One region of the Kitasatospora sp. NPDC058243 genome, then DNA from elsewhere that is predicted to be linked to it. Evidence: riboswitches for the same ligand, from Rfam matches in the RefSeq annotation. Region 1 holds a riboswitch; the other holds the start of a gene.

What was found. A riboswitch is a leader RNA that binds a small molecule or an ion and turns the genes downstream of it on or off. The one in region 1 is predicted to bind guanidine.
Region 2: another riboswitch for guanidine. It lies ahead of ACFVX9_RS04510 (multidrug efflux SMR transporter); the one in region 1 lies ahead of ACFVX9_RS05960 (MBL fold metallo-hydrolase).

Annotation. Positions count from the first base shown of each region.
Region 1 is NZ_JBHVWW010000005.1:145,747-155,535, reverse strand. Features, by position in the region: gene ACFVX9_RS05980 (amino acid adenylation domain-containing protein) at 1-3,979, shown strand, start outside; gene ACFVX9_RS05975 (MbtH family protein) at 3,972-4,157, shown strand; gene ACFVX9_RS05970 (DHA2 family efflux MFS transporter permease subunit) at 4,154-5,542, shown strand; gene ACFVX9_RS05965 (Uma2 family endonuclease) at 5,590-6,141, shown strand; gene ACFVX9_RS05960 (MBL fold metallo-hydrolase) at 6,166-7,020, opposite strand; guanidine-III (ykkC-III) riboswitch at 7,033-7,100, opposite strand; gene fes (enterochelin esterase) at 7,174-8,289, opposite strand; gene fhuB (Fe(3+)-hydroxamate ABC transporter permease FhuB) at 8,311-9,789, opposite strand, start outside.
Region 2 is NZ_JBHVWW010000004.1:58,828-68,616, reverse strand. Features, by position in the region: gene ACFVX9_RS04525 (class F sortase) at 1-574, opposite strand, end outside; gene ACFVX9_RS04520 (hypothetical protein) at 979-2,259, shown strand; gene ACFVX9_RS04515 (MFS transporter) at 2,263-3,720, opposite strand; gene ACFVX9_RS04510 (multidrug efflux SMR transporter) at 3,827-4,141, opposite strand; guanidine-III (ykkC-III) riboswitch at 4,185-4,251, opposite strand; tRNA gene ACFVX9_RS04505 (tRNA-Cys) at 4,337-4,408, shown strand; gene ACFVX9_RS04500 (xanthine dehydrogenase family protein molybdopterin-binding subunit) at 4,505-6,832, opposite strand; gene ACFVX9_RS04495 (2Fe-2S iron-sulfur cluster-binding protein) at 6,829-7,995, opposite strand; gene ACFVX9_RS04490 (FAD binding domain-containing protein) at 7,992-8,858, opposite strand; gene ACFVX9_RS04485 (beta-N-acetylhexosaminidase) at 9,169-9,789, opposite strand, start outside.

The sequences.
Region 1 (9,789 bases):
GCTCGCCCTGACCCTCACCGGCCCGCTCGACCGGACCGCCCTCACCCTCGCCCTCGGCGACCTCGCCGCCCGGCACGAGGTGCTGCGCACGGTCTACGGCGAGGAGCCGGACGGCACGCCGTACCAGCGGGTGCTGCCCGCCGCGCCCGTCGAACTGCACGACGGCACCGAGCTCGCCGAAGCCGTCCGGCACGCCTTCGACCTCACCGGCCGGCCGCCGCTGCGCGCCACCCTGTTCACCCACGGCCCGGCCGAGCACACCCTGCTCCTGCTGCTCCACCACATCGCGAGCGACGGCGCGTCCACCACCCCGCTGGTCCGCGACCTGTCCGCCGCCTACACCGCCCGGCTGGCCGGCCGCGCACCGGAACTCCCGGCGCCAGCAGTGCAGTTCGCCGACCACGCGGCCTGGCAGCGGCAGCTGCTCGGCACCTCCGAGGCGCCCAGCCCGCTCGCCGCGCGGCAGTCGGAGTACTGGCGCACCGCCCTGGCCGGCCTGCCCGACCAGCTGGAACTGCCCACCGACCGCCCGCGCCCCGCCGTCGCCGGCCACCACGGCGCCACCGTGCCCTTCACCCTCGACGCCGAGGCGCACGCGGCCCTCGCCGTGCTCGCCCGGACCGCCGGCGGCACCGTCTTCATGGCCGTCCAGGCCGGACTCGCCGCCCTGCTCACCCGGCACGGTTGCGGCACCGACATCCCCGTCGGCACCCCGGTCGCCGGCCGCGACGACCCCGAAACCGCCGACCTGGTCGGCTACTTCGTCAACTCCGTGGTCCTGCGCACCGACACCTCGGGCGATCCGACCTTCCGCGAGCTGCTCGGCAAGGTCCGCAGCACCGTCCTCGCCGCCCACGAGCACGCCGACCTGCCCTTCGACCGCCTGGTCGAGGAGCTCAACCCGCCGCGCTCCCTCGCCCGCCACCCGCTGTTCCAGGTGATGCTCGCCTGGCAGAGCCGGCCCGACGAGCCCCACCCGCTGGGCGGCGGCCTCACCGCCCGGATCGCCGCCGTCCCCAGCGGCACCGCCAAGTTCGACCTCACCCTCAACGCGGGCGAGCTCCCCGGCGGCGGCATCGGCGGCTTCCTGGAGTACCGCACCGACCTCTTCGACGCCGCCACCGTCGAAGGGCTCGCCACCCGCCTCGCCCGGCTGCTCACCGCCGCCGCCACCGCGCCCGACACCGCGATCGGCCGGCTCCCGCTGATCGGCGAGGAGGAGCGGCTGCGCGCCCTCGTCGAGTGGAACGGCACCCCGCACACCCCGGCCCCGCACACCTCGGACACCTCGGCCCCGCACACCTCGGCCCCGCACACCCCGGCCCCGGACACCACCCTGGCCGAGCTGTTCGAGGCCGCGGCCGCCGCCAACCCGCAGGCCGTCGCCGTCAGTTGCGGTGACGAGCAGCTCGACTACACCGAACTCGCCGCCCGCGCCGACCGCCTGGCCCGGCTGCTGGCCGCCAACGGCATCGGCCCCGGCACCATCGTCGCCCTCGCCCTGCCGCGCTCGCTCGAACTCGTCGTCGCCCTCCTCGCGGTGGCCAAGTCCGGCGCCGCCTACCTGCCGCTCGACCCCGACTACCCGGCCGACCGCCTCGCCTACATGCTGGCCGACGCCGCCCCCGCCGCCCTGCTCACCGACCGCGCCACCGCACCCCGGCTGCCCGCTCACCAGGTGCCCCAACTGCTCGTCGACGGACCGGAGTCGGACGCCCACCCGGCCACCCCGCTGGCCCAGCACGAGCGCACCCGCCCGCTGCGCGCCGAGGACACCGCCTACGTCATCTACACCTCCGGCTCCACCGGCCGGCCCAAGGGCGTGCCCGTCACCCACCACAACGTGGTCCGGCTGTTCAGCTCCACCGACCACTGGTTCGGCTTCGGCGCGGACGACGTCTGGACCCTCTTCCACTCCTACGCCTTCGACTTCTCCGTCTGGGAGCTGTGGGGGGCCCTGCTGCACGGCGGCCGCCTGGTCGTCGTCCCGCACCTGGTCAGCCGCGACCCGGCGGCCTTCCTCGACCTGCTCGCCCGCGAACGCGTCACCGTGCTCAACCAGACCCCGTCCGCCTTCTACCAGCTCAGCGCCGCCGACCGGGACCGCCCCGGCGCCGAACTCGCCCTGCGCTACGTGGTGTTCGGCGGCGAGGCGCTCGAACTGGCCCGGCTCGACGACTGGTACGCCCGCCACCCGGAGGACGCGCCCACCCTGGTCAACATGTACGGCATCACCGAGACCACCGTGCACGTCTCCTACATCGCCCTCGACCGGGCCACCGCCGCCGCCGGGAGCAGCAGCACCATCGGCGTCAACATCCCCGACCTGCGGGTCTACGTCCTGGACCAGCACCTCCAGCCCGTCCCGCCCGGCGTCACCGGCGAGATGTACGTCGCCGGGGCCGGCCTGGCCCGCGGCTACCTCGGCCGCCCCGACCTCACCGCCGGGCGCTTCGTCGCCGACCCGTACGCCGAACTGTTCGGCGAACGCGGCACCCGGATGTACCGCTCCGGCGACCTCGCCCGCCGCCGCGCCGACGGCGTCCTGGAGTACTTCGGCCGCGCCGACCAGCAGGTGAAGCTGCGCGGCTTCCGGATCGAACTCGGCGAGATCGAGGCCGTGCTGGCCGCCCACCCGGGCGTCGCCGACGCCGCCGTGGTCGTCCGCGAGGACGCCCCGGGCGACAAGCGCCTGGTCGGCTACGCGGTCACCACGGCGAGCCCCGAGGAGTCGCACGCCGTCGCCGCCGTCGCCGCCGTCGCGGCCGTCACCCCCGAGAACCTGCGCGCCCACGCCGCCGCCGAACTGCCCGCCCACATGGTGCCCTCCGCCGTCGTCCTGCTCGACCGGCTGCCGCTCACCGCCAACGGCAAGCTCGACCGCCGCGCCCTGCCCGCCCCCGACGCACCCGCCACCGGCGCCGGACGCCCGCCGCGCACCCCGCGCGAACAGCAGCTGTGCGAACTCTTCGCCGAGGTGCTGGGCGTCGCGGCGGTCGGCGTCGACGACGACTTCTTCGCCCTCGGCGGCCACTCGCTGCTGGTCGTCCGCCTCGCCGGGCGGATCCGCGAACTGCTCGGCCTGGACGTCGGCATCGGCACCCTGTTCCAGTCGCCCACCGTCGCCGCCCTCGACACGGCCCTGGCGGCCGGCTCGCAGAGCGCCGACGCGCTGGACGTCCTGCTCCCGCTGCGCCCCGCCGCGCCCGGACGCCGTACCCCGCTGTTCGCCGTCCACCCCGCCGGCGGCCTCAGCTGGTGCTACACCGGCCTGATCCGCCACCTGCCCGCCGACCAGCCGATCTACGGCCTCCAGGCCCAGGGCGTCGGCGCCGCCACGGCGGCCCGGCCCCTGCCGCAGACCCTGGACGAACTGGCCGCGCACTACGTCGACCGGCTGCGCGAGGCCCAGCCCGAGGGACCGTACCGGCTGCTCGGCTGGTCCACCGGCGGGATCATCGCGCACGCCGTCGCCGTCCGGCTCCAGGACCTCGGCCACGCCGTCGAACTGCTCGCGATCCTGGACGCCTACCCCGCCGAGGGCTTCCGCGACCTGCCCGTCCCCGACCAGGCCGAGGCGCTGGAGGCGCTGCTCACCATGGGCGGCTACGGCCCCGAGGACCTCGCCGGGCGGCCGCTCGAACTCGCTGCCGTCACCGAGCTGCTGCGCCGCGAGGGCAGTCCGCTCGCCGGGCTCGACGACGCCACCGTGGCCGCCCTCAACCGGATCTACCTCAACACCAACCACCTCGTCCGGGGCCACGACCACCGCCCCTTCGACGGCGACGTGCTGTTCTTCCGCGCCACCGTCGACACCATCGACGAGACCCTGGTGCCCGAACTCTGGATCCCGTACGTGTCCGGCCGCATCGACAACACCGACGTCGCCTGCTCGCACAAGGACATGACCCTGCCCGCCCCGATCGCGCACATCGCCCGCGTGATCACCGACCACCTGGAGAAGTCCTCCGATGAGTGACGCCCCCGCCAACCCCTTCGACGGTGACGGCGAGTTCCTCGCCCTCGTCAACGACCAGGGCCAGCACTCGCTCTGGCCGGCCTTCGCCGCCGTCCCGGCCGGCTGGAACGTCTCCCACGGCCCGTGCGAGCGCGCCGACGCCGTGCAGTGGATCACCGCCCACTGGACCGACCTGTGACCCCTCCGGCCGTCGAGGCCGCCCCGGCGCGCCCCTTGCTCGCGGGGCGCGCCGCGGTGGTCGTGGTCTACACCGCCGCGATGTGCATGAACGGCCTGGACTCGACCATCGTCAACCCCGCGCTGTTCACCATCGCCGAGGACTTCGGGCGGCCCGTCTCGGCCGCCAACGCCGTCGAGACGGCCTTCCTGGTCGGCCTCGCCGTCGGCCTGCCGGTGGCGGGCTGGCTCGGCGACCGGTTCGGCGTGAAACGGGTCTTCCTCGGCTCCCTGGCCGCGTTCACCCTCGCCTCCGCCCTGTGCGCCGCCGCGCCCGGCCTCGGCTCGCTCGCCGCCGCGCGGGCCGTCCAGGGCGTGGCCGGCGGGCTGCTCACCCCCGTCGGGATGACCCTGCTGTTCCGGGCCTTCGCTCCGCACGAGCGGGCCGGCCTGGGCCGGATCCTGATCGTCCCGACCGCCCTGATGCCCGCCCTCGGCCCGCCGCTCGGCGGCCTCCTGACCGAACACCTCTCCTGGCACTGGCTGTTCCTGGTCAACGTGCCGATCGGGGTCGCGGCCGTCGTGACCGGGCTCATCGGCCTGCGCGCGGCGGACGAGCCCCCGGCCGGCCGCTTCGACACCACCGGCTTCCTGCTCGCCACCCCCGGCCTCGGACTGCTCACCTACGCGCTCGGCTTCGGCCCGGCGCACGGCTGGTCCTCGCCCGGAGTGGCGCTCAGCGGCGTGGCCGGTCTCCTCCTGCTCGTCATCGCCGTCCGACACCAACTCCGCGCCGCCGAACCACTGGTGGACCTGCGGCAGCTCGCCGACCGCACCTTCGGCACCGCCACCTGGCTGGCGCTGCTCACCTCGGCCGGCCTGATGGGCGCCCTGTTCGTCCTCCCGCTGCTCTACCAGGCCGCCCTCGGGGCCTCGGCCCTCGACGCGGGGCTGAGCGTCTTCCCCGAGGCGATCGGCCTGATGGCCGCCTCCCAGGTGGTCGACCGCCTGCTGCCCCGGTTCGGCCCCCGCCGCCTCGCGCTGCCCGCGCTGCTGCTCGCCGCCCTCGTCCTGGCCGCCCTCGGCTTCGCCGAGAACCCCTGGGCCGTACGGGCGTTGATGTTCGCGGTCGGGCTCGTCCTGGGCACCGCCGTGCTCACCGTCCAGATCGCCGGCTTCGCCGACGTCCCCGGGCCCGCGATGGGCCGGGCCATGGGCCTGTTCACCATCGTCCGCACCCTCGGCGGCGCCCTCGGCATCGCCGCCACCGCCGCCCTCATCGGCGCCCTGGACACCGACGGCGGCTCACCCGGCCCCTACCGCCTCGCCCTCCTGCTCACCGCCGCCCTGGTCGCCGCCGGCACCCTCCTCGCCACCCGCCTCCCCCGGGAGGCGCCGGCACCCTGAATCGGCTCCGGCTGCCGTACGGTGGCCGGAGCACTGGAGGAGAGTCCATGAACCCCGAGCGCTACCGTCTTCTCGAAGAGGCCCGGCGCAGTCTCCCGGACGGCTACAAGGTGGAGTTGTCCGGCGACATCATCGTCATGCAGGCGTCACCGTCGTCGGTCCACCAGCTGAACCTCGCGCTGGTCCAACGCCAGTTCGAGGCGCACTGCCCTCCCGGCTACTTCCCCACCGGGAACAGTGATCTCTCCTCACCCGAGGTCGGCTCCGTGCGCAATCCCGACCTCACGTACCTGCCCGAGGACGTCATCGACCTGGCCGGCCACGACATCCCCGCCGAGCTGGCCCTGATCGCGGTCGAGATCGTCTCCCCGTCCAATCCCGAGAACGACTGGACGGGGAAGGTCCGCGACTACCCGCGCATGGGCTTCCCGCTCTATCTGATCGTGGACCCGCGGCAGCGGACGGCCACGCTGTTCTCCGAGCCGAACCACGACCGGTACCACACGAGGACCGAGCGGGAGTTCGGCGGGACGATCAGCGTTCCCGATCCGTTCGGCTTCGAACTGGACCTCGCGCGGCTCGTCCCGTACAAGGACTGATCGCCGAGCGCCTGACCGATGGGCTCAGGCGCTCGGCCAGAGGATCAGGTCGGGCAGGGCGTGCCGGCGCGGCCGGTCGCCGAGGTCGGCGAGTGCGGTGCGGATGGCCCGGAGGTGTCCGACGGTCAGTTCCAGGGGCGGCTCGTCGGGCTGGTGGGTCGTGCGGATGGGGTAGTCGACGCCGGGGGTGCGGGTCATCTCGATGTGGCAGCCGAGCAGATGCGTCACGGGGCGGCGTTCGGCGAAGTCGATCAGCCGGTCGACGGTGCGGGTGAAGGCCGGCCAGTCGTCGATGTAGAGGCGGCCCGGGTAGACGGTGTCGCCGGTGAGCAGCAGGCCCGTCCACGGGTCGTAGTAGGTGACGGCCGCCGGGTGGTGGCCCGGGGTGGCCAGGCATTCGAGCACCCGGCCGCCGCCGAGGTCCACCTGCGCGACGGCGTCCGGGTCCTGGTCGAAGCCGAAGTACGGCCAGGCCGTGGTCGGGTCGGCGCCGACCAGGGTCGTCGCGTGCCGGTCGGCGAACTGCCCGTCGCCCGCGACGTGGTCGCCGTGCGGGTGGGTGTGCAGGACGAGCAGCCCGTAGCCGTCGCGGGGGTTGTCGGCGAGCCACCGGTCGATGAGCCCGTCGACCACGGTGCGCAGCGGGAAGTGCGCGGCGGAGGCGGTGGCCCCGGTGTCGATCAGGACGGCCCGCTCGCCCCCGAACAGCAGGAACAGGAACGGCGCCTCGTAGTTGACCGCCTTGTTCTGCCGCAGGATGACGGTGTGCTCGTCGTACGCGTGGACCTGGATGTCCGGGTCCGTGTTGTGCTTCGCGGACGGGGATCCGTGGATCCACCGCACATCGAGCGGACGGGCGATCGGGGCACCGGCGGCCATGACGTCTCCCTGGGTGCGTCGTCTTGGCGGGCCGGGTACGGCGCACATCTCGTCCGGGGCGGTCGCCGGCGCGCCGCCACCGGGACGCTAGCACGCCCCCGTCGCCGCGCGCCGGTCCGCCGATTCGTCGATTCGCCGATTTGCCGGGAACCGTCAGGCACGCCCCAGCAGGTGCGCCAGCCCGTCCGCCAGCCCGCCGCGCCAACAGGCGTAGTCGTGGCCGCCGTTGAACTCGCGGTACGCGAGGTCGTAGCCGCGGGCGGTGAGGACGTCGCGCAGGTGGCGGTTCTGCGGGAGCAGCATCCACTCCTGGAGGCCGACCTCGACGTAGAACCGGGCCTCCCGCCTTTGCTCGCGGGCGAATTGGCGGGTCAGCCACTCACTGCCCTCGTCGAACTCCGTCTCGTCCGGCCACCAGAAGGAACCGGACTGGCAGAGCGCGCCGCCGAAGCGGTCGGGGCGTCGGAACGCGGCGAAGGCGGCGGTGAGGCCGCCCGCGCTCTGGCCGGCGATGACGGTGCCGGCCGGGTCGGTGGTGGTGCCGAACTCGGCTGCCGCCCAGGGGAGGAGGCGGTCGGCGAGGAGGTCGACGAAGGCCGGGTTGCAGCTGAGGTCGTCGGGGCGGCAGGGGCCCATGGTGTGGACGAGCAGGGCGACGGTGGGCGGGATGGCGCCGTCCGCCGCGAGGTTGTCGAGGGTGTCGCCGACCGACAGCACCTCGCCCCACATCTCGCCGTCCAGCAGCACGGCCACCGCGAACGGCCCGCCACCGGCGGACGCTCCGCCACCGGCGGGGAGGTGGACGTCCACCCGCCGCCCGGCCACCTCGTGGGCCACCGTCCGCCCGCGCGGCACGCCGTCGCGCCGCCGGGCGTACGGCTGGGCGGGGGCGTCGGGCAGGCTGAGCACGGACGACGGGTGGCGCCCGTCGCGGGCGGGCAGCCGGGGGGCGGCGTCGTGCGGGTCGGGGCGGGCGTGGTCGAGGACGCGCAGCCAGTCCGCCCGGGTGGTGCCGGGGGCGTCCCCCCGGAACGGGTACAGCTGGTAGGACGCCCGGTGGTCGGCGCGCAGCCGGTAGGTGATCGACCAGCGGCCGTCGTCGCGGCGGGTCATCAGGTGCGGGGCGAGGTCGCCGGCGTGCCGGTCCTTGTCGGTGACGGTGTGCAGGAGGGCGAGCACGCCGTCGCACGACGCGTCCTCGTGCACGAAGGTGACCAGGCGGTAGGCGGGGTCGGCCGGATCGGGCGCGACGAGGGGAAGGGTTTCCATCTGCGGGACTCCTCGGGGAGGTTAGGCGGGGGTGCCCTTGCGGCCGAGCAGCACCCAGAGCAGGAAGGGGCCGCCGAGGACGGTGGTGACGATGCCGACGGGGATCTCCACCCCGCCGATCAGCACCCGCCCCACGGTGTCGGCGAGCACGACGAGGACGGCGCCGGTCAGTGCCGAGCCGAGGACCGGTACGCGCGCCGGCCCGGCCAGCCGCCCGGCGATCACGGGCGCGGCCAGCGCGACGAAGCCGACCGGCCCGCACACGCCGACGGCCAGTCCGGCCAGCGCGACGGCCAGCAGCAGGCAGCCGAGCCGGACCCGGCCCGGGTCGACGCCCAGCGAGGCGGCCACGTTGTCGTCGAAGCGCAGCACCGCCAGCCGCCGGGCCGCCGCCAGCGCGAGCGGCACGAGCACGGCCAGCCCGATCAGGACCGGGGTGGCGACGGCGTAGTCCCGCCCGTTGAGGCTGCCGGAGGTCCAGACGTACAGCGAGCCGGCCGAGTTGAGCGAGCGGCGGGCGAGCGCGACCTGGATGACGGCCGAGGCGAGCGCGGACATCGCGAGGCCGACGACCAGCACCCGGTAGCCCTGCGCGCCGAGCCCGCCGGAGACCAGGGTGACGACCAGGACGGCGGCCAGCGCGCCGAGCGGGCCGGCCCACCAGGCGCCGAAGGTGCCGGAGACGGTGGCGGAGATCAGGACGGCGGCGGTGGCGCCGTCGTTGACGCCGAGCAGTTCGGGGGTGGCGAGGCGGTTGCGGGCGAGGGTCTGGGTGAGGCAGCCGGCCAGGCCGAGGGCGGCGCCGGCGGCGAGCCCGGCGACGATCCGGCCGAGCCGGAACTTCTGCACCAGCAGCACGTCCAGCCGGTCGCCGTAGCCGAACACGGCCTGGAGGGTGCGGCCGAGGCCGAGTTCGCTCTGCCCGGCGTGGGCGGACACGACGACGACGGCGAGCAGCGCCGCGGCCAGGGCGAGCGAGGCGAGCAGCGCCCGGCGGGGGAGCAGCAGCGACCAGGCGCCGCGCCGCAGCACCAGGTCGGGTTTGGGCGCGGGCGGCTCGGACCGCCGGACGGGGGCGGGCTCGGCCGGATCGGCCATGCCGAGCGCGGCGGTCCGGCGGGAGCGGACGATCGCGATCAGCGCGGGGGCGCCGACCAGGGAGACGATCACCGACACCGGCGCCTCGAACGGGCGGGCCACCACCCGGGCCAGCACATCGGCCCCGGTGAGCACGGCGGCGCCGAACAGCCCTGCGAGCACGGTGAGTTGCCCGACCCTGGGGCCGGCGACGGCCCGCCCCAGGAACCCGGCGAGCAGGCCGAGGAAGGAGATCGGGCCGGCCAGCGCGACGGCCGAGGCGGTCAGCAGGGTGACGGCGAAGGCGACCGCGGCCCGGGTGGCGCCGGGGCGGTGGCCGAGGCCGCGGGCGAGGTCGTCGCCGAGCGCGAGCGCGGTGAGCGGCCGGGTGGCGAGCAGGGCGAGCAGGAAGCCCACGCCGAG
Region 2 (9,789 bases), on a different contig from region 1:
GCTCGGCGCTGTACGCGCCGCCGCAGGTGATGACCCGCAGCTGAGCGTCGGCGGCCTGGCGGTAGACCCGGTCGTCCGGGAAGTCCTTTCGGTCGTGCACTTCGATGGCGTACAGCTGGTAGACGGCGACGGCGCCGTCCGCGCGGGCGATCTCGATCCGGTCTCCGCGCCGGAGCGCCCCCAGGTTGTAGAAGACGGCCGGGCCGGCCTTGTTGTCGACGTGCCCGGCCAGGATGGCGGTGCCGCGCTGCCCGGGGCTGGCCCCGCCGCGGTACCAGCCCGCCAGGTTGCGGTCCGCCTCGGGCGGGGCCTGGAGGTGGCCGTCGGGGTCGAGGCCGAGCGCGGTGACCGGGGCGTCCAGCCGGACGGCCGGGATGCGGATGCGGGTGGGGTCGGACGGGCCCAGTGGCGGGGCGACGGAGACCGGGGCGAAGCCGGACAGCGTCTGCGTGCTGCCGGGGGCGGGCGGCAGCGCGCCCTGCCCGCCGTCGTGCAGCAGCCAGGCGCCGAGTACCAGCGCGGCACCGGCCGCCAGGGTGCCCGGCCACGGGCTCCTGCTCTGCTGGACGCCCACGGGCGCTCCCCTCTACCGACGGATTCCCGATCCTGGGAGTTTCCTGGGAAACAATTCAATCGGATCGGACCTTAAAGCACGTCCACACGATGGGCGTAATGACACCCCCCGTTCGGCAGGGCAATCGCCCGAATCCGTGCGCCCAGTGGGCACCCGGTGACGGAACGCGACGGCCGTTTCCCAGGTGACGGCGCCACCGGAACGCCTCGGTACGAGCTTCGACGGCGCGGGGGGCCTGTCCGGTTGCGTCAATCGGGCGATCGATGACGACCGCGGGTGGCGCCTCGTCGACCGATCGGGCCCAGCTGGCATGCTGACCCGGTCACGGGTTCTATCACCCCACTTGTCCGACCGGATTTCCGCACGCCTGTACGCCTGCCGAACGCCTCATGAACGGAGTGACCATGGCCGCTCTCTCCCGCCGCACCCTGCTGGCCGCCGGTGCGGCCTCCGCCGCCACCCTGGCGACCGGCTGTGGAAGCAACAGCGCCGACAAGCCGATGATCGGCTCGGCCGTCCCCCCCACCGGCGCGGCCGTCGACCAGAGTGCCGGCCCCACGGACACCGCCGAGCCGCAGGCCGTCCTGATCGGCGACGGCTCCACCTCCGACACCGGGGCCCAGCCCCACCAGCCCACCCCCGAGCGGCTCAAGGCCGGCGAGAGGCCGCCGCAGTTCGTGGTCTTCTCCTGGGACGGCGCCGGCGAACTCGACAACGGCCTGTTCGCCCGCTTCCGCCGGCTGGCGCAGGAGCACAACGCCTCGATGACCTTCTTCCTCAGCGGTCTCTACCTGCTGCCCGAGTCCAAGAAGGACCTCTACCGCCCCCCGCAGCACAAGGTCGGCGCCTCCGAGATCGGCTACCTCACCGACCAGCACATCCACGACACCCTGGAGAACGTGCACGCGGCCTGGCTGGAGGGCCACGAGATCGGCACCCACTTCAACGGCCACTTCTGCGGCTCCACCGGCGTCGGCAAGTGGTCCCCGGAGGAGTGGGACAGCGAGATCCAGCAGGCCATGGACTTCGTGACGAACTGGCGCACCAACACCGGCTTCACCGACCTGCCGGCGCTGCCCTTCGACTACCACAGGGAGCTGATCGGCAGCCGCACCCCCTGCCTGGAGGGCCAGCGCAACCTGCTGCCCACCGCGGTCAAGCGCGGCTGGCGCTACGACAGCAGCGGCAACGGCACCCAGGTGTGGCCGCAGAAGATCCAGGGCGGCGCGCTCTGGGACCTCCCGCTGCAGTCCATCCCCTTCCCCGGGCACACCTTCCAGGTGCTGTCGATGGACTACAACATCATGTACAACCAGTGCGGCCCCAACACCAAGGCCGACCCGGCGCTCTACCCGGGCTTCCAGGCCCAGGCCCGCGACTCCTACCTGCTGGGCTTCGACCGCACCTACAACGGCAACCGGGCGCCCTACGTCATCGGCAACCACTTCGAGGAGTGGAACGGCGGCATCTACATGAACGCCGTCGAGGACGTGCTCCGGACGATCGCGGACAAGCCGGAGGTCCGGCTGGTCTCGTTCCGCCAACTGGTGGACTGGCTGGACGCCCAGGACCCGGCGGTGCTGCGCAAGCTCCAGGGCCTCGCCCCGGGCCAGGCGCCGACCGGCGGCTGGGAGGCCTTCCTCGGCACCCCCGGGGCACCGCCGGTGCCCGCCGCCGGCGGCTGACCCTCAGGACCTGGTCCGGACCCGGCCGGAGAGCAGCGCCCCCAGCAGCGCCACGCCGGCCATGGCCAGCAGGATCACCGCGAACGCCAAGGGCGACCCGGCGGCACCGGACGAGCCGGCGGCCCCGGCACCCTCGTGGGCGGCGGCGAGCGAACCGCCGCCAAGCACCGCGAACATCACCCCCGCCAGGCCCGTCAGCAGGACGTTGCCCAGCGCGTCGCTCATCTGCAGGGCCGCCGAGTTCACCCCGGCGTCCTCCGGCGCGGAGAGCTTCATCATCAGCACGCTGACGCTCGCGACTGTCAGTCCCATCCCGATGCCGCCGACTCCCCAGGCCACCGCCGCCACCCAGGCCGGCACCGCCGGGACCAGCACCAGCGCGGCGCCCGCGATCGCCACTGCGGTCAGCACGAACCCGCCCCGGATCATCGCCTCGCGGTAGCGCTCGGCCCCCGGCCGCCCCTGCAGCCAGGAGCCCAGCGCCCAGGTGAGCCCGCCGCTGGTCAGGGTGAGCCCCGACATCGTCGGCGAGAGGCCGCGCTCGGTGGTCATCATCAGCGGGACGAAGGCCTCGGCCCCGAGGAACGCCCCGGCCGCCAGTCCGCGCAGCAGGATCACCGCCGGCAGCCCCCGACCGGCCCGCAGGGTCCGCTCGGGCAACAGCCCCAGGACGGCCGGCACCAGCAGCGCCGCCCCGACGGTCCCGGGGAGCAGCCCGATCAGGTCGTGCCGCCCGCCCGCGTACTGCAGCAGGCCGGCACCGAGCGCCGCCATCGCGGCCAGCAGGGTGCGCCGGCGGTCGAAGTCCGCGCCCCTGGCCACCGGGTGTTCCCGCTCGGAGCGGGTCAGCGCGGGGCCCATCACGGCCAGCGGCAGCAGGATCAGCACCGGCACGGCCAGGAACACCCAGCGCCAGCCGAGGTGCTGGGTGATCGCGCCGGAGACCAGCGGCCCGATGATCGAGGGCAGCACCCAGGCCGAGGAGAAGGCCGCGAACACCGCCGGCCGCAGCCGCTCCGGGTAGGCCCGGCCGACCACCACGTACAGCGCGACGATCACCAGCCCGCCGCCCAGGCCCTGGACCGCCCGCCCGGCCACGAACACCCACATGCCCGGCGCCGTCCCGGCCACCACCAGGCCCACGCCGAACACCGCGATGCCGGTGAACAGCGGCTGCAACGGCCCGCGCCGGTCGCACCACTGCCCGGAGACGACCAGCGCGAACAGCGTGGTGGTGAAGTAGCCGGAGAAGGCGAAGGCGTACAGCCCGATGCCGTTCAGCTGGCGGGCCGCGGTCGGCATCGCGGTGTTGACGGCGGTCGCCTCGAAGGCGATCACCAGGACCACCGACACGATCCCCAGCGTCAGAGCGCGGTAGCGGCCACTGAGGACCCCGCCACCGGGGTCGGGTTCGGAGGGTATCGGGGCGGAGTCGACCGAGGTGGGGGAGGCAGTGGTCATACGTAACATCGTAAGGGCCGTCTGGCTTCATGACCCCTGACCCGAGTCGGTGATCAGCTAGTCCGCAGGGCTTAGGACCAGGGTCAGGGGGAAGCTCAGCCGGCGGTCAGTGGAGCACCTTCAGGCCGACCACGCCGGAGACGATGAGCAGCAGGCAGCCGATCCGGGCCGCCGTCACCGCGTCCCCCAGGACGGCCATGCCGTAGAGCGCGGTGCCGACCGCGCCGATGCCGACCCAGACCGCGTAGCCGGTGCCGATCGGAATGGTGCGCATCGCGTACGCCAGCCCGCCCATGCTCAGCAGCAGGGTCACACCGAAGACGAGGCTGGGGGTGAGCCGGGAAAAGCCCTTGGACGACTCCAGGGCCACCGCCCACACGGTCTCCAGGACACCCGAGATGATCAGAACGAGCCATGCCATGACGGCCTACCTCCGCAGTCCACAGCGGCCGGATTGCCGCTGAACTGCGCCGTCTTGTCGTCACCGGGTACGACGCGCTCGTCCGGGGCGGCCGGGCAACCGACCACCTGGTTCCGACCGTAGCACAAGCCGCCATACAGAATTTACATTCCACCGTTGACGGCCCCCCGCGCATTCCGCCACTATGAATTCACTGGCCGTGTGCCCGAGTGGCTTAGGGAACCGTCTGCAAAGCGGTGTACACGGGTTCGATTCCCGTCATGGCCTCGCCGGAAATGGAATTGCCGGTCGACATTCCGTCGACCGGCAATTCCTGTTTCCGCCATTTCCGGGGCGGTCGGCCGAAACCGCCGCCCCCGCCCGTCAGACCGCGACCGCGTCCTCCGGCCGGATCGGCAGCCGGCCGACCGGCAGACCGGTGGCCGCCCGGACGGCGGCGGCCACGGCCGCCGGGGCGACCACCGCGGGGGCGGCGCTGACCGCCTTGGCCCCGAAGGTGGCGACCACGTCCCGCTCCTCCAGCAGGGCGGCGATCCGCACCTGCGGGGTGTCCAGCGCAGTGGGCAGCCGGTAGCCGGTGAGCGAGGGGTTCAGCAGCACGCCGCCCTCGGTGCGCAGGTCCTCCAGCAGCGCCAGGCCGACGCCCTGGGCCACGCCCGCCTCGATCCGGTCCTCGATCTGCCGCGGGTTCAGCGCCCGGCCGACGTCCTGGGCGACCGTCATCTCGACCACCCGGACGGCGCCCAGTTCGATGTCCACGTCCACCACCGCGCGCATCGCGCAGAACGCGATCGACACGAAGGCGTCGCCCTGCCCGGACTCGTCCAGCGGCTCGGTAGGGTGCGGGCGGCACTGGGCCGTCGCCCAGAGCTCCTTGCCCTCCAGCGCCTCGGCGACCGGCATGCCGAGCACCCCGTCGTACGAGGTGATCTTGCCGTCGGCGATCTGCAGCAGTTCCACCGACATCCCGAAGTTGGCGGCGATCGGCTGCAGCAGCTGGTGGCGGACCATCAGCGCGGCGCGCTCGACGGCGCCGCCGGAGACCCAGGTGTGCCGGCCGCGGGCGGAGGGACCGGCGATCGACTGGTCGCTGTCGGCCGGCGCGATGTACACCTCGCTGACGCCCAGCACGGTCTGCACGATCTGCCGGGCCAGCGTGGCGAAGCCCTGTCCGGAGTCGACGGCCGCGCAGATCACCGTGGCGTGGTCGCCGCTGACCCGCACGGTGGCGGTGGAGACCTCGTCCTCGCCCTCGGCGCCGAGCATGTGCACCATGCCGACGGCGTAGCCGATCCCGCGCCGCACCGCCGCCGGGTCGCCGGCGCCACCGGGCCCGCCCGGCAGCAGCCACTCGGCGTCCGGGTCGTCCACCGGCAGGGCCGGCAGCGGCTCGGCCGCGACGGCCTCCAGCAGCGCGCCGACCGGCGCCGGGCAGGTGACGGCCTGTCCGGTGGGCATCGGGTCGCCGGTGGCCATCGCGTTGCGGCGGCGGATCTCCACCGGGTCCACGCCGATCCGGGCGGCCAGCTGGTCCAGCTGCGACTCGTAGGCGAAGCAGGCCTGCAACGCGCCCTCGCCGCGCATCCGCCCGGCCGGCGGGTTGTTGGTGCGCACCGCCCAGGCGTCCACGAAGACGTTCGGGCAGACGTACGGGCCGACCGAGAACGCGGTGGCGGCGGCCAGCGCCTCGGCGGAGACGTCCGCGTACGCGCCGCCGTCCAGCAGGATCTGCGCCTCGACCTTCACCAGGGTGCCCTCGGCGTCGGCGTGGTGGCGGTAGCGCAGCAGCGCGGGGTGGCGCGAGGGGTGGGTGTGGAAGGACTCCTCGCGGGTGAGGGTCATCTTCACCGGGCGGCCGGTGCGCAGCGCCAGCAGCGCCAGGGTGACCTGGAAGGAGAGGTCCTCGCGGTCGGTGGTGGCCCCGGGCACGCCGGTGACCACCAGCCGGACCCGGTCGGGCTCCAGGCCGAGGCAGGCGGCGGTGCGGTCGCGGTCGCCGTGCGGGTCGGTGGAGGACAGGTGAAGTTCGACGCCGCCGTCCGGGCGCGGCACGGCCAGCCCGGCCTCGGCGCCGAGCGGGGCCGGGTCCTGACGGCCGACCTGGTAGAGGCCCTCGATGATGATCTCGCCGGCCGCGTCCGGGTCCCCGGTGCGCAGCGGCAGGTGGCGGAACAGGTTGCCGTCCGGGTGCAGCGACGGGGCGGTGAAGGCCTGCTCGGGGTCGGTGACGGCCTCCAGCGGCTCGTAGTCGACCGCGATCAGACCGACCGCCAGCCGGGCGGTGTCCGGGTGGTCGGCGGCCACCGCGGCGATCGGCTCGCCGTGGTGGCGCACCACGCCCGCGGCCAGCACCGGCCGGTCGGCGACGATCGGCCCGGCCGGGGCGCCGTCCGGGGCTCCGTCCGGGCCGGGCGGCAGGTCGGCGGCGGTGACCACGGCGTGCACGCCGGGCAGCGCGAGCGCGGCCGCGGTGTCGATGCCCCTGATCCGGGCGTGCGGGTGCGGCGAGCGCAGCACCGCGCCCCAGAGCAGCCCCTCGGCCCACAGGTCGGCCGCGTACGGGTAGATGCCGAGCGCCTTGGGCAGCGCGTCGCTGCGCAGCGGTGAGCTGCCCAGGCCGAACGGCTCCGGTGCGCCGCCCTCGCCGCCGTCCTGCTGGAGTGCTGCGCCGATGTCGGTAGGCGACGTCATGATGCGTGGTCGTCCTCGGGGAGCCGGATGCCGTGGGCGGGGGTGGCGCCGTACGGGACGCCGGCCGGGGCGGTGCCGCCGGCCGGATCGCCGTGCGGGGGCGTGGCGACGTAGGGCGTGCCGTGCGGGGGCGTGCCGTCGAAGGCGGCCCCGGGCAGCGGCGTGCCGTGCGCGGGGGTGGGTTCGTAGACCGGGGCGTCGTACCCGGCGTCGTAGCCGTTCTGCTGCGGGTAGCCGCCGGGCACGTAGGTGCCGTGGGCGGGGGTGCCCTGGTACGGCTGCTCGGGGTAGCCCTGCGGCGGGTAGTACACCTGGTCGTCGGCGGTCTGGGCGGGGATGCCCTGGACCGGCGTCAGGACGGCGGTGTCGTACACGCCGGTGTCGTAGCCGCCCTGGCCGTCGCCGTACGGCTGGTCGGCGCCGGCCGGGGGCTGCTCGGCGGGCGGCTGCGGGACGTGCTCGATCCAGGCGTCGGCGTCGGCGTAGACCGGCGGTTCGGCGGCCTGCTGCGGTCCGGCGGCCGCTTCCCCGGCGGGCTGGTCGGCGGGCTGGTCGGTGGCCGGTGAGGCGGCCTGGGCGGCGGTCGCGGCGGCCGTCTCCTCCGCCTCCTCGACGTCCTCGGCGCGCGCGTCGGCGATGCTCTGGACGGCGGCCAGCACGCCGCGGTAGCCGGTGCAGCGGCAGAGGTTGCCGCAGAGCGCCTGGCGGGCCTCGACCTCGGTCGGGCGGTGGTTGCGCTGGAGCAGGTCGTGCACCGCCATCGCCATGCCGGGGGTGCAGTAGCCGCACTGCACCGCGCCGGACTCGGCCAGCGCCTGCTGGACGTCGCTCGCGCCGCCGGCGGCCGACAGGCCCTCGACGGTGTTGATCTCGCTGTCGGCGGCCAGCGCGGCGGGCACCAGGCAGCCGGCCACCAGCTGGCCGTCCACCTGCACCGAGCAGGCCCCGCACTCGCCCTGCTCGCAGCCGTCCTTGGCGCCGGCCAGGCCGAGCCGCTCGCGCAGCACGTAGAGCAGGCTCTCGCCGATCCAGGCGTCGGTGACGGGCCGTTCGAAACCGTTGACCCGCAAGGTGTACGAGGCGCACGGGCGCAGCTCGCGGCTGACCTGCGGGGTGAGGCCGAGCGGGTCGGCGTCGAGGGTCTCGATGGGGTCTGTGGTCACTTCAGCGCCCTTCCCAGTGCCCGTCGGGCCAGCACCGATACGGTACGCCGCAGCCGAACGGCGGCCGCGCTCGGCCCCTCGGTCGCGGCCTCCCAGGCGCCTTCGGCGCCGTAGCTGTCGGGGACGCAGGCGGCGGCCACGTACTCGCCGAAGGCGGCGGTCGCGGCCGGGTCGATCTCCCGGCTGCCGTCCCAGTCGATGCAGCCGGCGACCCAGGCCTCGGCCTCCAGCGGGCGCAGCGGCACGGGCGCGACGGCGCCGACCGCGCAGCGCACGGCGCGCCGGGCGGGGTCGAGGACCAGCGCGACGGAGGCGGTGGCGCGGGCCGGGCCGCTGCGGCCGGTGGCCTTGAGGAAGACCTGCGGGGCGTGCAGCAGCGGGACGCGCACCCAGGTGAGGAGTTCGCCGGGGCGCACCGGGTCGAGGCCGGTGAGCAGGTGACTGACCGGCACCTCGCGGCTGGCGCCGGCCCGGGCGAGGGTGACGCTGGCCTCCAGGGCGGTGAGCACCGGGAGGGTGTCGCCGGCCGGGGCGGCGGTGACGATGTTGCCGCCGAGGGTGCCGACGTTGCGGACCTGCGGCGGGCCGGCGGTGCGGGCGGCGTCCGCGAGCGCGGGGATGAGCGCGGCGAAGTCGGGGCGGTCCATCCGGGCGTGGGTGAGTCCGGCGCCGAGGACGGCGGTGCCGCCGTCCTCGTAGCGCCAGCCGCGCAGTTCGGTGATCCGGCCGAGGCCGACCAGGGCGGCGGGGCGTAGCCGTCCGGCGTTGACGGCTTCCATCAGGTCGGTGGCGCCGGCCACCGGTACCGCGGCCGGGGTGGCGGCCAGCGCGTCGACGGCCTCGTCGAGGGAGGCCGGCAGCATGATCGTCCGGTTCACCTGGGTCCCACCGTGCTCCACTTGCTCATCGATCGGCTGCCGCCCGCGGCCTTCGGCCGTGGTGTCCGCGTCAGCAGCCCGGCCTGGCCCGTAGGGTACGGGCGATCGGGCCGGGTTGGGCAACTCTGGCACACAATGCTCGATGATCATTTCGGGGCAGGTGAACGGGACTGCCCGATTGGGACGGATACCGGGCGGTATCTGCCCAGGCCCGAACCGGACCTGGGCAGATGTTCATCTGTTCTTGACGTCAGATGACCACTCAGAAGTTCCCGCAAGGGCAAGTCCGTCGCGCTCAGCGCACCGGCGGCGGGCCCTCGATCGGCCGGCCGGCCACCCCGGGCCAGCGCTGCCAGGGGTGCGGGCCGTCCGCCGGGCGGTACTCCACGCCGAGCGCGTCCAGCACCTTCAGGTGCGCCTCCAGCCGGTGCTGGAAGCCGGCGTAGTCGCGCTCGGCCGGATCGGTGGGCAGGTCGGACCAGGCGACCTCGGCGAAGGCCACCAGCCGGGGGAAGGCCCGGTAGTCGATGTCCCGGGCGCTGTCCATGAACTCGCTCCACAGGTTGGCCTGGGTGCCGATCACGTGCCGGGCGGCCGTCTCGTCCAGTTGCCCGGGCACCGGCTCGAAGCGGTACACGTCCTCCAGCGTGCGCACGAACCCGACCGGGATCGGCTCGTCCGGGCCGTCGGCCTGCCGGTGGTCGAAGTAGACGTGCTGCTCGGGGCACATCACCACGTCGTGCCCGGCCTTGGCCGCGGCGATCCCGCCGCCGAACCCGCGCCAGGAGGAGACGGCGGCGCCCGGGGCGAGCCCGCCCTCCAGGATCTCGTCCCAGCCGATCAGCCGGCGGCCGCGCTCGGCCAGCCAGCGGTCGAAGTGCCGGATCACGAAGCTCTGCAGCTCGTCCTCGTTGGC